DNA from 2 places in the Paenibacillus sp. JL3B1040 genome. Region 2 is predicted to be linked to the other one. Evidence: predicted binding sites of a transcription regulator. Region 2 holds the regulator's gene; the other holds the start of a gene.
What was found. The regulator LexA, encoded in region 2, represses DNA repair genes until DNA is damaged. The targets are predictions, from matches to a motif close to CGAACATATGTTCG.
Positions count from the first base shown of each region.

Region 1: recA (recombinase RecA) is a predicted target of LexA. The motif match lies at 2,840-2,853, and genes of this name have one in related genera.

Region 1 covers NZ_CM169317.1:2,529,526-2,535,192, forward strand. The annotation lists gene pgsA (CDP-diacylglycerol--glycerol-3-phosphate 3-phosphatidyltransferase) at 1-511, shown strand, start outside; gene ACZF99_RS11315 (competence/damage-inducible protein A) at 554-1,804, shown strand; gene recA (recombinase RecA) at 2,988-4,049, shown strand; gene ACZF99_RS11325 (regulatory protein RecX) at 4,168-5,022, shown strand; gene rny (ribonuclease Y) at 5,346-5,667, shown strand, end outside.
Region 2 covers NZ_CM169317.1:2,929,582-2,935,248, forward strand. The annotation lists gene ACZF99_RS13165 (FixH family protein) at 1-357, opposite strand, end outside; gene ACZF99_RS13170 (HAD family hydrolase) at 409-1,203, opposite strand; gene ACZF99_RS13175 (hypothetical protein) at 1,234-1,764, opposite strand; gene ACZF99_RS13180 (DUF896 domain-containing protein) at 1,777-1,950, opposite strand; gene ACZF99_RS13185 (LysM peptidoglycan-binding domain-containing protein) at 2,104-2,475, opposite strand; gene lexA (transcriptional repressor LexA) at 2,680-3,306, shown strand; gene ACZF99_RS13195 (hypothetical protein) at 3,416-3,571, opposite strand; gene glnA (type I glutamate--ammonia ligase) at 3,731-5,059, opposite strand; gene ACZF99_RS13205 (MerR family transcriptional regulator) at 5,083-5,496, opposite strand; gene ACZF99_RS13210 (methionine gamma-lyase family protein) at 5,579-5,667, opposite strand, start outside.

The sequences.
Region 1 (5,667 bases), 400 kb from region 2:
CGGGTGGCTGTCCCATGAGCTTACGCTCGGGAATTACTCGCTGCCCGTCAATCAATTGATCGCCGCGGTGTTGTTTATCGTTGCGGCCAGCACGGATGGGATCGACGGCTACATCGCCCGCAAACATAACCTCGTCACCAATTTAGGCAAGCTGCTGGATCCGCTCGCTGATAAGCTGCTGGTCGGAACGGTGCTGATCGGCCTCGTGGCATTGGGAAAATGCGATGCCTGGATTGCGGTCATCATCATCGCCCGCGAGTTCGCCGTGACTGGTCTGCGCGAAGTTGCTCTTTTGGAAGGCTCCGTGATCGCGGCCAGCAAATGGGGCAAGGCGAAGACGATTACGCAGATCATCGCCATTTCGGTGTTGCTGCTGAACAATTTTCCGTTCGAATGGCTGTCGTTCCCGTTCGATGATATCGCGATGTGGCTGGCGGCTGTCATCACGTTGTACTCGGGCATCGATTATTTCGTGAAGAATAAAAGCGTGCTTTCTTTTTCCAAAGCTTAAAATGATGGTGTTGGCCGGTAATTTGAAGGAGGCATGCACAAGATGAAAGCGGAAATTATCGCGGTTGGCACGGAGTTGCTGCTCGGCCAAATCGTGAATACCAATGCGCAGTACTTATCGCAGGAGCTTGCCGGGCTGGGGATCGACGTGTATTTTCAAACCGTGGTTGGCGATAACATGAACCGGTTGGCGGAGGCGGTGAGGACGGCGTCGGGCCGTGCGGATGTTCTGATCTTTACCGGCGGGATCGGCCCGACGCAGGACGATCTGACCAAGGAAGCGCTGGCTGGGGTACTGGGCCGGACGCTCTATATCGACCCGGAAGCGCTGGCGAACGTTGAGCGCTTCTTTCAGGGCCGCGGGGTTCCGATGACGGAGAACAACCGGCGCCAGGCGCTGGCCATCGAAGGAGGCACGCCGCTTCCGAACGAAACCGGGCTGGCCGTGGGCAATGCGCTCGCGCAAGACGGCAAATTTTATATTGTGCTGCCCGGCCCGCCAAAAGAAATGAAGCCGATGTTTGAGCATCAAGCGAAGCCGTGGATTCTGGAGCATGTGCTGACCGGGGAGATGCCGATCTATTCGCGAATGTTGAAATTCGCCGGAATCGGCGAATCGGCGCTCGAAACGAAGCTGCTTGATCTCATCCAGGCTCAAAGCGATCCAACGGTTGCGCCTTATGCGAAGGAAGGCGAGGTCACGATTCGCGTGTCCACCAAGGCGGTTAGCGCACAGGACGCGGCGGCGAAGCTGGACGCCATGGAGCGCGAGATCGCCTCACGGCTGTCGGAGCATCTGTACGCGAACGTTGATGAGCCGATCGAGAAAACGATTCTCGACTTGATGGCTGCACGCGACCTGACGCTGAGCGTTGCCGAAAGCTGCACCGGCGGTTTGCTCATGGAGATGTTCACCGCGCTGCCGGGCAGCTCGGCCGTGTTCGCCGGCGGGATCGTGTGCTACTCCAATGAAATGAAGGAGAAGCTGTTGAACGTGCCGCATGATCTGCTGGAAGGCGACGGAGCCCCCGGCGCGGTCAGCGCGGAAACGGCCAAGGTGCTGGCCGAGCAGGTGCGTCTCACTGTCGGTACCGACTTCGGCCTGTCGATCACCGGCGTGGCCGGTCCCGGCCATTCCGAGCGCAAGCCCGTCGGCCTGGTGTACATCGCGATCTCGCGCCGTGGCTTCGACACCGCGGTGTTTGAGCTGAATCTCAAGGGGAACCGCGAGATGATCCGTTTGCGCGCGGCGAAGACGCTGTTGTACCGGTTGTGGAGAGCGCTGCAGGCATAACGGCGTTTGGAGTGCACATTGCATGGGAGCATCCTTTTGGTCATTATCCCTTTCACTCAGGTGTGATGGGTAAGCCTCTCAGCAACACACTAAAGGTAGTGCAATAGGCAGGCTCTTGCGCTTTGGAAGATAATGACATATAATCAAGGCACGGAAGAACCGTAGCAAACTGATTCAGTTGTGCTGCGGTTCTTTTTTGTTGTTGGAGTAACCATGGGAGGGGATGGGGATGAGGATGAGGGCAGCAGCTAAGTAGGTACGTAAGGCCGGGCTAACGTTAGACGAGTTGTGGTGCGAGTGTGATGGGAGGGGACAACGAATTCTGTTCGAATAATCATATATAACGGTGCCCCTTGAGTACAAATTTACTTGATATGTATGAAAACATTCATGGCTTACTAGCCACAACATACATATCTAGATGTAACATAACTCTTCCGCTATGGTGAGCGCATTTCCGAAGGAAACAGCGCCTATGGAGCTGTGTAAAGCGATCCACGCGCCAAAGTGAGCGAATCCCCGTAGGGGAGAGCGTCTTAGGAGCGTCACAGTCACTCCCACGTTCTTCCGGCGCGCAGCCGGGTGCCAACGACGGAAGGAGGCCGGCACCCCTCCAGAGAGGCAGGTCCCCAAGGAGCGCTCAAAGTAAGACTTACCCGAAGGGAGAAAAGCGATCCACGCGCCAAAGTGAGCGAATCCCCGTAGGGGAGAGCATCAAGGGAGCGTCACAGTCACTCCCACGTTCTTCCGGCGCGCAGCCGGGTGCCAACGACGGAAGGAGGCCGGCATCCACCCAAGAGGCAGGTCCCCAAGGAGCGCTCAAAGTAAGACGTACCCGAAGGGGGAAAAGCGATCCACGTGCCAAAGTGAGCGAATCCCCGTAGGGGAGAGCGTCAAGGGAGTATCTCAGTCACTCCAACGTTCTTCCAATTTGCGGGATCCCCAAGGGCAGCGGGCCCTTGGGGGCCCTCCCTTACGGTAAGGGAGGGTTTGGGAGGGTTGAGTTCCAGGTTTGGGACGGTTGAGAACAAATTACGAATGTATGTTCGAAAAAACGCTTGGCAAACATTCCAAAACAAGGTACAATGATATACGTGAGAAGTTACAAATGGACATGAATTATAATGGAATTTATGTTATTCAAGTATCTGTGATTTATATCTAATTTAAGGATGTGAGCTGATTGTCAGATCGTAAAGCAGCGCTGGAGATGGCGCTTCGCCAAATAGAAAAGCAATTCGGTAAAGGTTCGATCATGAAGCTGGGAGAATCGACGCACATGCAGGTGGAGATCGTTCCGAGCGGATCGATCGCCCTGGATATCGCCCTCGGTACCGGAGGACTTCCCCGCGGGCGGATCATCGAAGTCTACGGGCCGGAGTCTTCCGGTAAAACGACGGTCGCGCTGCACGCGATTGCCGAGGTTCAGAAGATCGGCGGACAAGCTGCCTTCATCGACGCCGAGCATGCGCTCGACCCGTCTTACGCCAGCAAGCTGGGCGTGAACATCGACGAATTGCTGCTGTCCCAGCCGGATACGGGGGAACAAGCGCTGGAGATCGCCGAAGCGCTCGTTCGCAGCGGCGCGGTGGATATTATCGTCATTGACTCCGTTGCGGCATTGGTACCTAAAGCGGAGATTGAAGGCGAGATGGGGGATTCGCACGTCGGCTTGCAGGCCCGTCTGATGTCGCAGGCGCTGCGGAAGTTGTCGGGGGCGATCAGCAAGTCGAAGACGATCGCCATCTTTATCAACCAGCTGCGCGAGAAAGTCGGCGTGATGTTCGGTAATCCGGAAACGACGCCAGGCGGACGTGCGCTGAAGTTCTATTCGACGGTTCGTTTGGACGTTCGCCGCGTCGAGACAATCAAGATGGGCAACGATATGGTGGGCAACCGGACGCGGGTCAAGGTTGTGAAGAACAAGGTTGCTCCCCCTTTTAAACAAGCTGAAATCGACATTATGTATGGAGAAGGCATTTCCAAAGAAGGCAGCCTTATCGACATCGGAACGGAGCTGGATATCGTAGACAAGAGCGGTGCTTGGTATTCGTATGCTGGCGAACGCCTTGGACAAGGTCGCGAGAACGCGAAGCAGTTCTTGAAAGAACATCCGGAAATCGCGAATACGATCGAGGCGAAAATCCGGGAAGCCAGCAATCTGACCACGTCGGTTGCCCCCGCTTCCGCCAGCGATTTGGAAGCGGAGCTTGAGGAAGAACAAGCGCTGTTCGGAGATGAATAAGCTCTTTAAGCCGTAGCCATCAAGCGCTCTGACCGCCGGCATTTCGCCGGGTCAGGGCGCTTTTGCGGTACTTGGGGAATTATATTGAAAGCTTAAGTTAGAACCGGAGGGATATGATGTGAGTACATGGGGACGATCGCGGGGAAAATCCGCGGGAAGAGGAGCCGGATCTACCTCTGGCGAACGGAGAGCGGACGAAATCGTAGACATTTCCGACGAGTCGTACTGGGAACCGCGGCCGCGAAGTGCCGGCCGGGATCAGGAGGGTGGGAAAACGGAAGAAACCGCAGGTTTGGACGCCTTCCCCGAGGACGTGGAGCTGGCGATTACGTCCGTATTGATGCTGAAACGGCCGAAGCATCGCTATCGGATCTCTTTTGGCGTATATACACTGGAGGTTCATGAGGATGTGATGATCAAATACCGCATGATCAAAGGCGCGGTATTCACCAAAGCGGAGCTGGAAGAAATCGTATCGGCCGACGAGCGTCAACAGGGATATGCCGACGCGCTGAAGTTTTTGAGCTTGAAGCCGCGAACGGCTTATGAAATATCGCATCGTTTAGGAGAAAAAGGCTGGGGCGAGGAGACGATTCAGGACGTACTGGGCCGTTTGCAATCGGAAGGGTACGTCGATGACGCCGCTTACGCCCAGGAATGGGCTTCTCAACGCGTTAGACTACGCGGGAAGGGGAAGCTGTGGGTTAAGCATGAATTGCGCCAGAAAGGCGTGTCCAAGTCGCTGATCGAGGAGGCGCTCGGCGAAGTCAGCGAAGACGACGAGTTTGAGAGCGCTCTTCAGTTGGGGTTAAAGAAATGGCAGGCAACCACGGGAGAGCCGCTTGACCGTAAGCGCAAGACCGGAGCATTTTTGCAGCGCCGCGGGTTTAGCGGTAGCGTCGTGTCCCGGGTCATGCGCGAACTCGCAAACCGGGAGCAGATGCATGGAATGGACGATTGGGACGAAGAATAAGAGGACGGGAGGGAACTCCTGTCATTTGCTTGACAATATCTTTTGTCAAATAATAAAATGAACATGAATCCATATCGTGAAAGGCCCTTTTTTTCCTTCCAAAATTATGGGTCTGAGGGTGGGGTTTATGTTCTCCAATCATGAAGGCAAAGCGCCTCTCGCCTTGTGATGGGGGAAGGGTCATGCTTTACAGCATGAACTGCTGAACTGAATGGGCAAGTCATGAATTCTTTGTATGAATGATGAACCTAAGAAACGAAAAGTAACTACAACTGCAAACATCCCAAGGAATGCCTTGGAGGAAACAACGGGGAGGTGAACAGATGCCATCAGTAATCTGGATCGTTCTCGTTGCAGCCGCTTTATTCTTTGGGTTCGTGATCGGGTATTTTATTCGCAAGTCTCTTGCCGAAGCTAAAATTTCCAGTGCAGAGCACGCGGCCAGCCAAATCTTGGAGACTGCCAAGAAGGACGCGGAAGCACTGAAAAAGGAAACGGTTCTGGAAGCCAAGGACGAAGTCCACAAGCTGAGAACCGAAGCTGATAAAGACATTCGTGAACGTCGGAATGAAATACAACGACAAGAAAGACGATTGTTGCAAAAAGAAGAGTCGCTGGATAAAAAATTGGAATCGCTTGAACGTA
Region 2 (5,667 bases):
ATGGGAGATCACTTCATAGGTGCCCGGTACTTTGAACGAATGCTCCAGCACATAAGTGCCGTTCCCGGCGCTCTTCACTTTCACCTGGTTGTGTTTGGCCTCATCGTCCGCCGTATTCCAAAATTCGAACATGACTTCCTTCGCATCGTCCACGTTCTCGCCGCGGTGGGTCACTTTCGCGGTAAACGTCACCGGTTCCCCGGCTTGGACAGCGGACGGCGTCACCTCAAGTTCAACTTGAATCGGCTCCAGCGGCGTGTCTGTCCGGGCAGCCGTCGATGCGCCGCGACCGCATCCGGCGACGACGAACAACACCAGCACGACGGCCAGCAGCCCTGCCTTCCCCTTGTTTCGCATGCAGATTCCCCTCCTTCCGCGGCGGATGCGCGGCCTTCAGACAGCTAGGGTTTATGCCAGTTTGTCCAGGAGGCCGTGCAATTCGGATAAATGCTTGATTTCATAATCCGGCACGATTTCGCCGGTCAGCGGTTTGCCGTCCCGATTAATCCAGACCGCCGTCATGCCGACACTGCGCGCGCCCTTGATATCCGTCGTCAGCTTGTCGCCGACCATGATCCCCTCATTCGGTTCGATCGCCAGTAATTCCAGCGCATGGCGGAAAATGGACGGATCCGGTTTGCCCTTGCCGAAATTTCCGGAGATCACCACCTCGTCAAAATACGGCGCCAACTCCGGCACGCCGTCCAGTTTCTCCTGCTGCAGCGCCGGACAACCGTTCGTCAGCAGCAGCAGCTTCACCTTCCCCTTCAGTTCCTTGAGAACCTGAAACGTCTCCTCGTAAACGTGAGGACGAGAGCGGCGTTCACGTCCGAACTGTTCCGCCAATCCGCCGGCCAGTTCCTCGTCGTCCACGCCAAGCGCAAGCAGTCCGCGCCGCCAGGATTCCTTGCGATAAACCGGAGCCAACTGCTCCAACTGGCGGAACTCCGGTTGTTCCCCGGCGGAGAACGTTGCCCATAACCCCTCGAACGGATTGATTCCGATCATCGTCGTGAATGGATAAGTCTCATAAGATTCATACAACCCCCGGGCTTCCCGGCGCACCGCTTCCTCTAGCTGTTCGGGGTTTAGTCCTGCCGTCTTGGCCGCGCTTTCGCAGGTCGCCGCGAAAGCTTCTCTTACGCTCCGCTCATCCCAGAGCAGCGTGTCGTCCAAGTCAAAACATACCGCTTTGATCGTCATTCTCCCAGCCCTCTCCGTTCGATTTCCTGATTATTCCTTCTCCAGCTTCACATGATGGGTGTTGGCGTACATCTCCAGCCGCGCGGCCATCGCTCCCGTGTCGAAACGGTTGCGGGTCCGGTAAAACACCCATTTCGGTTCCCGGGTCTTCGGTTCGATCACAATCTTGTTCCGGCTAACCTTGATTTTGCTGATATTGCCGGCATCCAACATCCGATCGCGGTTAAATTTCGAGGTGTGCAACCCGCTTTTGCTGATGCGCAAATAAGGCTTGCGCAGAAAAATGATCAGCGCCAGCAGCATATACAAAAAGATCGTTGCCCAATACAACACCGAGTTCACTTCCGCGGGATTGCCGATGATCCCTACGCTGGCATACAGAAGCGCCAACAAAAACAAAGCCGCAGGCAAAATGAAGTTGCGTCCTTTGAACACTTCGCCTTCTCCGCTAGCCCCAAGCGATGATCGCGAGTTTCGGGTCCCCTGCCCCACGTTAGGGCCCTTACCTTTCTTGTTCATTCTTAATTGATTACGCTCTACTTTACGGTCAAACGAACCCATACCCGTTCCTCCCTATTTATCTACAATCTCGATCGACTCGAGCTGTTGCCGAAAATTCCTGCGAACGTTTTGCAGATACGTTTCCCGGAGCTGGGCCCTTTCCAATAGCTCGTCCTGCGATAATCCTTCCTCTTTCGCTTTACGGGCCAGCTCGTTAATCCGCTTAACCAACGCATCGATGTCCATAAGTTCCTCCCGCTTCTTTATATACTATGCGTCCTATGAAGTCACACAGGGCATTAATTCTTACTTTGACATGAGAAAAAGAGCTTGTCAAGGCGACGACGGCCCCGTCCACAAGCTCTTGTTCTTCTCTATAAAAATTGCGCGAATCCAGCTCTACGGTTTGCTTGGCAGCATCAGCGTATCCCCGGCCTGAATCGAGCTGGTTGTCAGCCCGTTGACTCGAATCAGCTTCTGAACGTAGACTCTCGTATCTTGACCTTGCGGCTTGTTCTCTACGGCGATTTCCCACAGCGTATCGCCAGGCATAACCACCACGTATTCCGCCGGGGCCTCCGCTTCGGAACTATCGACGGACGCCGCAAAGGCCTGTACCACGCCGGTGCAAGTGACGCTGAGGATGACAAGAAGCAGGGCGATTTTGGACAATCTGCTCTTCAGGAATGCGCTCATATGTGATCTTCTTTCCACGGGACGACGAAAAGAAGGCTGTTCGTAGATGCTTTGATAAGAACTATACTTCAACATTTCACCATCACTCCAAACAAGTGTTCTGTTTCCTGTATTTAATATAACACGAACATTTGTTTGATTCAATAGTTTTTCGAACGGTTGTTCCTATTTTTTTGATTTGTTCTGCCGCGAGCCGTTTCTTTTTAGAACTAATGTTTGTACGAACGACAGTTCTGTGTTATAATTTTTCCAAACGTTACTAAATGGGGTTGATCCGTCATGTCAAAGGTATCGAGCCGGCAGCAAGCCATTCTTGAATTTATCCGCAACGAAGTGCGCGCCAAAGGGTATCCGCCTTCCGTGCGGGAGATTGGAGAAGCCGTCGGATTGGCGTCCAGTTCCACCGTTCACGGCCATCTGGACCGCCTGGAGAAGAAAGGGTTCATCCGCCGCGACCCGACCAAGCCGCGCGCCATCGAACTGCTGGGCCAAGAAGAGTCGGAGAATTACAATTTGTTCGCACATAGCGTTGCCCGCGTTCCCGTTGTCGGGAAGGTAACCGCAGGCATGCCGATCACGGCGACGGAGAATATTGAAGATTATTTTCCGCTGCCCGAGCACTACGCCGCTGACGGCGAAATATTCATGCTTTCCGTGGTTGGCGACAGCATGATCGAAGCCGGAATACATAGCGGGGATTATGTAATCGTCCGCCAACAACAGACGGCCAACAACGGAGATATCGTTGTGGCCATGACGGAGGATGACGAGGCGACGGTCAAGACGTTCTACAAAGAGAAAGACCATGTTCGCCTGCAGCCGGAGAATTCGACGATGGAACCGCTTCGTTTGAAGCATGTCACCATCCTGGGCAAAGTTATCGGTCTGTTCCGCGACTTGCACTAATTTCGAACCTCTCCTCGTTTACGCAGCACCATACCAAACAGGACGAAGCGACCGAATGACGTCGGCTTCGTCCTGTTTGCATTGGCCCCCTTCTCTTCCGACGCGCTTCTTAGTCCCATTCGAGATCCAGGAAGTTCATCGGATTGTACCCCGTTTTTTCGCGGCGACCGCGCGTTCTCCAGCCGAACCCGGTACGTTCCGCAATCCACCACTGCTTCAGTCGGTATCGGCGGCGTTGATATCTTTTGAGCTCGGTCACGATCATGAGTCTCATCCTCCTTTTTATTCATCTATAAGATGTCCCATTCCGAGCAAATCATGGCATCCGAATTGAAAGCCAAAATAATCCATTCCGGTTCCGAACGAAAAAAAGCCGCAGACCTGGAAGGGATTCCAGCATTCTGCGGCTTTTCGGTACGAGATTTTAGTACAAGGTCATGTATTGATCGCGTTCCCATTGGTGAACTTGGGTACGGAAGATGTCCCATTCGATTTCTTTCAATTCATAGAAGTGCGTCAACGCATGATCCCCCAGCGCTTCGCTGATGATTTCGCTGCGCAGCAATTCGCCCAACGCTTCCTTCAAGTCGGCCGGAAGGCTTGGAATCCCTTCTTCTACCCGTTCTTCTTCGGACATCACATAGATGTTGCGGTCCACCGGCTCAACGAGCGGCAGCTCCTTCTTAATTCCGTCCAGGCCGGCTTTCAGCATCACGGCCAAGGCCAAGTAAGGATTAGCGGCCGGATCCGGGTTGCGCACTTCGACGCGTGTACTGAGTCCGCGGGATGCCGGAATCCGGATCATCGGGCTGCGGTTGCTCGAAGACCAAGCGACATAACAAGGGGCTTCATACCCAGGAACGAGGCGTTTGTAAGAGTTCACCGTTGGGTTCGTAATCGCCGCAAAAGCGCGGGCATGCTTCAGAATGCCAGCCATATAGTGGCGCGCTTCTTTGCTCAGGCCCAATTCGTCGCTTTCATCATAAAATGCGTTCACTTTGCCTTTGAACAGCGATTGGTGGCAATGCATTCCGGAACCGTTCACGCCGAACAGCGGCTTCGGCATAAACGTGGCATGCAGCCCATGCTGACGGGCGATCGTTTTGACGACCAGTTTAAAGGTTTGGATTTGGTCGGCGGCCTTAACCGCATTAGCGTATTTAAAGTCGATTTCGTGTTGACCCGGAGCCACTTCGTGGTGAGAAGCTTCGATTTCAAAGCCCATTTCTTCCAGCGTCAATACGATTTCGCGGCGGCAGTTCTCGCCCAGATCCGTCGGAGCCAAGTCGAAGTATCCGCCTTGGTCGTTCAGCTCGGTTGTAGGGTTGCCCTTCTCGTCGGTTTTGAACAGGAAGAACTCCGGTTCCGGTCCGACGTTCATCGAGGTATAGCCCATCTCTTCGGCTTCCTTGAGCGCGCGCTTTAGAATCCCGCGCGGGTCGCCCGCAAACGGCGTGCCGTCAGGCATGTACACGTCGCAGATCAGACGAGCTACACGATCCTCGGTAACCCAAGGGAAAATGACCCATGTGTCAAGATCCGGGAAGAGATACATGTCGGATTCCTCGATACGAACATATCCTTCAATGGAAGAGCCGTCAAACATCATCTTGTTATCCAGCGCTTTCTCCAATTGACTGACCGGAATTTCCACGTTCTTAATCGTCCCCAGCAAATCCGTGAACTGCAAACGGATAAAACGCACGTTCTCTTCCTTGGCGATACGCAAAATGTCTTCTTTGGTGTAACTCACCTTAATCTCTCCCAACGTTTAAATTATTTTTTGAAAAACCGGGATAGTTCGCCTTGGATCAAAGAAACTTGACCCGGCTTGTTGCTCCCTGTAACCAATTGTTGCTTCAACATGCGGTAGAGCTGAGAATCCGTCATTTCTTTGCGTTTCTCTTCCGTGTCTTTCGTAATGACGGTCGCTTCTTGCGATTCCCGGGTCATCGGGTTCATCACTTGCTTGATACCTGCGATATTGACGCCCTTGTCGATGAGCCCTTTGATTTCTAGCAAGCGCTCCACATCATTAAAGGAAAACATGCGTTGGTTGCCTGACGTACGGGCAGGCACGATCAATTCGTGCTGCTCGTAATATCTGATTTGTCTTGCTGTTAAATCCGTCAGTTTCATCACGATACCAATTGGAAACAAGGCCATATTTCTGCGAATTTCGTCACTCATCGCTCTCAACCTTCCAGTTAGATTCTCATGACCTTATCATATGTGAGTTATCCTAACATGTCAATAGATATGTTAGGATAACTCACAACAAGTTGCGGTCCTTCATGGTCTGGAGCGCGGTGAGAAGGCCGAATTTGACATGGGAATACGTCAAGCCGCCTTGCATATACG